Regions from separate parts of the Pseudoalteromonas sp. PSi26 genome, predicted to be linked through region 1. Evidence: predicted binding sites of a transcription regulator. Region 1 holds the regulator's gene; the other holds the start of a gene.
What was found. The regulator MetJ, encoded in region 1, represses methionine synthesis genes. The targets are predictions, from matches to a motif close to TAGACGTCTAGACGTCTA.
Positions count from the first base shown of each region.

Region 2: the regulator MetJ is predicted to act here: its motif matches at 1,430-1,447, upstream of metA (homoserine O-succinyltransferase MetA).

Region 1 covers NZ_JBHNYT010000009.1:62,789-65,265, reverse strand. The annotation lists gene metB (cystathionine gamma-synthase) at 1-467, opposite strand, end outside; gene metJ (met regulon transcriptional regulator MetJ) at 667-987, shown strand; gene ACFI34_RS11535 (malic enzyme-like NAD(P)-binding protein) at 1,056-2,297, opposite strand.
Region 2 covers NZ_JBHNYT010000008.1:121,985-124,461, reverse strand. The annotation lists gene ACFI34_RS10805 (homocysteine S-methyltransferase family protein) at 1-427, opposite strand, end outside; gene metA (homoserine O-succinyltransferase MetA) at 417-1,364, opposite strand; gene ACFI34_RS10795 (M24 family metallopeptidase) at 1,548-2,477, opposite strand, start outside.

The DNA of each region.
Region 1 (2,477 bases):
ATATCAGTTAAACGTAGTAATGGGTTACTTGGTGTTTCTATCCAAATTAGCTTAGGTTTAATTGCTAAAATTTTATCTATACTTTGTGCTTGTGTTAAATCTAAAACTTCTAGCTTGAGCAAACCGCGCTTTTGCAGTGAAGTAAATAAACGATAGCTTCCGCCGTAACAATCATGTGGGATCACTAACGTATCGTCATGATTCAGGATTTGCGTAGCCAAATGAACGGCAGACATACCCGTGGCAGTAATAATACCGTGTGCGCCACCTTCAAGCTCAGCCAAGGTTTCGGCTAAAATATCACGATTGGGGTTACCACTTCGCCCGTAATCGTATTGACGCTTTGTATCAAAGTCGGCAAACGAATAGGTGGTTGATAAGTAAATAGGTGCGACAACTGCGCCATGATGTTTGTCTGCTTCAACACCACTTCTTACTGCAATGGTTGCTTTATTTTTTTCGCTCATATTCGTCACCTATTTAATTTGGATGTTTAGACGTCCAAAAGAGTAATTTATCTTATTAAAGATGTCAAAACATTTAAAGCTCTAGATGGCTAAACAACTAGTATTTGACTATCTTTTTTAAATCGATAGAATTTCACGCATATTCATATGCATTGTAGTGCATATGAGCAATTATTAATCTGAGGCGACGATACATCTTATGGCTAAATGGAATGGTGAGTATATTCACCCATACGCAGAACACGGGAAAAAATCAGAACAAGTAAAAAAAATTACCGTTTCAATCCCACTAAATGTATTAAAGGTATTAACGGACGAACGCACGCGTCGTCAAATTAATAACTTACGTCATGCAACAAATAGTGAATTACTTTGTGAAGCATTTTTACATGCATTTACCGGTCAACCTTTGCCTAACGACGACGACTTACGTAAAGACAACGCCGAAAAAGTGCCTGAAGAAGTGAAAAAAATAATGCAAGAAATGGGGCTAGAAGTGCCTGTTTTAAACGAAGACTAAACGTAATTTAGACACAAAAAAACCTCAACTAATTGAGGTTTTTTTGTGTCTAAATTACGACTTAGTCGTTATTCCATATAGTTTTCTGGTAAATCAATTTGTGCAACACCTGACTCTACAGCAGCTATTGCAACCGCTTTTGCAATGCGTGGTAATAAACGAGGATCCATTGGTTTTGGAATAATATACTTATCACCAAACTCCAGCTTATCAACACCCGCAGCCGTCAGTACTTCAGCAGGTACAGGCTCTTTGGCAATACTTCTAATCGCTTCTACAGCTGCAATTTTCATTTCATCATTTATTGCACTGGCGCGTACATCAAGAGCACCGCGGAATATAAACGGAAAACACAGTACATTATTAACTTGGTTAGGGTAATCTGATCGACCCGTTGCCATAATTAGATCGTTTCGAGCAGAATGAGCCAGTGCAGGATCAATTTCTGGATCTGGGTTTGAACAAGCAAACACAACTGGTTTTTCTGCCATTAATTTTAAATCATCGGCAGCTAATAGATTAGGTCCCGATACACCAACAAATACATCTGCATCTTCAATAACATCTTGCAACGTGCGCTTGTCTGTATTGTTAGCAAAAAGTTTTTTGTATTCATTTAAGTCATCACGACGAGTATGAATAACACCTTTACGGTCAAGCATATAAATGTGCTCGCGCAAAGCACCACACTTAATTAACAGCTCCATACAAGCAACCGCAGCAGCACCGGCACCCAAACACACAATAGTCGCATTTTCGATAGACTTGCCTTGCACCTCAAGTGCATTCAACATACCCGCAGCTGTTACAATGGCAGTACCGTGCTGATCATCATGAAATATCGGAATACTGCAGCGCTCAATCAATGCTTTTTCTATTTCAAAACACTCTGGTGCCTTAATATCTTCAAGGTTAATTCCGCCAAACGTGTCAGCAATATTAGCAACTGTATTAATAAAGTCTTCAGTAGTGCGGTGTTTTACTTCAATATCAATAGAATCAAGGCCAGCAAATCGCTTAAATAGTAATGCCTTACCTTCCATTACGGGTTTTGAAGCAAGTGGGCCTAAATTACCTAAGCCTAAAATTGCAGTACCGTTAGTGATAACCGCAACCATATTCCCTTTGCCTGTGTATTTATAAGCGTTTGCAGGGTCTGCAGCGATTTCACGCACGGGTTCTGCAACTCCTGGACTATATGCTAATGCGAGATCTTTTACCGTTTCAGCAGGCTTTGTTAGTTCAATGCTAATTTTTCCTGGAACGGGGTGCGAATGATAGTGTAGTGCTTGTTCACGAAAGTCTGACATAACGCGATTGTATCCTGCAATTAAAGTAAAAGTGAGAGGTGAAGTTTAGGCTACGATACCCTTATTATTTTTAAATTCCAAGCAATATCAGGTCTATCCTGTTATATGCTAGTTCGATTAATTTTAAGAGGTTTTTCAATAACTTTTGTAAATTATATCGACACTTTATAAATAAAAATT
Region 2 (2,477 bases), on a different contig from region 1:
TAGATGTTGGCCCTAACACACCGGCTACATAGCGTGGTTTTTCTGGATTTATAGCGGTGAACTCGTCACATATTGCGCGCGCGAGTTTGGCCGACTCAAGGTTTACTTCACGGCTTATGCTTGCCATGTCGTAATCTTCCATCGAAATGGTGGTTGAGTTAAAGGTATTGGTTTCAATAATATCTGCACCGGCAGTTAAAAAACCGCGGTGTATATCGGTTATTAGCTCTGGCTTAGTGAGGCTTAATAAATCGTTATTACCTTTAATTAGCACATGCCAATCTTTAAAACGCTCGCCTCGGTAGTCTTCTTCTTCAAGTTTATGAGTTTGGATCATAGTGCCCATAGCGCCGTCTAAAATTAAAATACGCTCTTTAAGCGCTTCACTTAGTTCGGCTTGTTTGTTGGCGGCTGTATTATTCGGCATAGTTGTTAGTCCTCACATCTTGGCTAACTAAATTAATATCATACGGTGTGGTTTGATACACGTAGTAATTTAACCAGTTCGAAAAAAGTAAAAAAGCATGGCTTTGCCACGTTTTTGACGGTTGCTTGCTTGCATCATCATCGGGAAAATAGTTTTCAGGTTTTGGCGCATCTGGGCTTTTTTGTAAATCGCGCTCGTACTCCCCTTTTAGGGTGTCGGCATCGTATTCTGGGTGGCCGGTTATAAATACTTGGCTACCCGATTTGTTTTTTAGTAAGTAAGCACCTACTCGCTCAGAGCCTGCTAATACAACTAAATCATCACATGCGTTTATTTTGTTTATATCAATGTGCCCATAACGTGAGTGTGGTACTAAAAAGGTATCGTCAAAACCCCGGGTTAATGCGCCATGTTTAAAATAACATTGATGGGTAAATACGCCACACAGCTTATTGGGTTTTAAGTCGCGCTTTAAATTATAGCTATGGAATAGCGCTGCATGAGCCGCCCAACACGAAAACAACGTAGAGGTAACGTGTTGCTCTGCCCAATCAATAATGACTTTAAGCTCTTCCCAGTAGGCAACATCTTCATACTCTAAATGCGCAAGCGGTGCGCCTGTAACAATAAGCGCATCGTAGTTGTTATCTTTTACCTCTGAAAAATAGCGATAAAAGGTATCTAGGTGTTCTTCTGAATTATTACTGCTACGGTGAGTGTCTAGGCGCAGCAGCTCTACATTTACCTGCAAAGGAGAATTTGCAAGTAAGCGAATAAACTGTACTTCGGTTTCTACTTTATTAGGCATTAAGTTTAATATAGCCAAACGCATTGGGCGGATTTCTTGCGTTTTTGCACGGCTTTTTGGCATTACGAATACGTTTTCTTGGCGCAAACGTGCAATGGCTGGAAGCTCATCCTTTACGGTAATTGGCATATTTTTAACTCCTACTCATAAAAACTCGTACTAATTATGAACTGAAAGCAAAAAATATCAACCTCTAGATGTATAGATGTCTAAATGAAATTTATTCATTATTACTTAAGTCTGTGGTAAGCAATGAGTTAACCCCCTAAAAATAGGCTTAACTCATTGCATTTAAAACACTTACTTTTAAAACTACTCGTTATTACTTACTAAAACTAAATTTTGTTGAGGAGGAATTAAATACTCTGCGCCGTTTTTGGTAATCACAGCCATTTCTTCAACTGAAATGGTTTTAAACTCAGTGTTGTTCAAAGGCCAACTAAAAAAGCCATCAAAAGCAAACACCATTCCTTCTTTAAGTTTACGATGAGCAGCAGGCCTTACTTGGGCACTGCGAGAGCCACCTAAATTGGGCCCGGTATCGTGTGCAACATACCCAACCGGGTGGCCGGTACTCCATGGCACAGGTTCTGAGTTGTATTTATTCATTAATACGGTTTGAGCTTGATCCACGTCTATACCCTTTACGCCAGGTTTCATGGCATTAAATGCGGCAAAACCGCTGTCTCTTGCGTTAATCCAATATTGCTGAATGTTGGCCGGTGCAGAGGTTTCCCCTTCTTTAAGTACATAAGCAAAACGCTGAATATCACTTACCCAGCGATTGTAGAGCTTTACACCAAAATCAATTTGAATTACGTCACCCGGCATAATCACTTTATTTGTAGAATGCGAATGTCCGCGGTCTGGGCCTGAGTTTACATTAGGATTTTGGTCGGCAGCCCATGCGTCGGTTACACCTCGAGCTTTCATTTTAGCTTTTAAAAATTTGGCTACATCGGCATCAGTGGTTTTGCCTGGAACAATGGTTTTATAAGCCTCTAGTTGCCACTTTGCTGAAAGCATTGCAGCCTCCTTCATTATTTCAACCTCCGCAGGTAATTTAATTGAAAGCCATTGATAAACGACTTCTTCAGAAGATACGAGTTTTGCTGTTTGCTTTGCGCCTAATAAGCTCGCTAGTTGCTTGTATTGTGAGTGAGATAAGCCATCAGCCTGCGCGTTAAGGTCAGAGACATTTATTGCAATGCGCTCAAAAGGTTGCTTTTTTATAAACTCAGC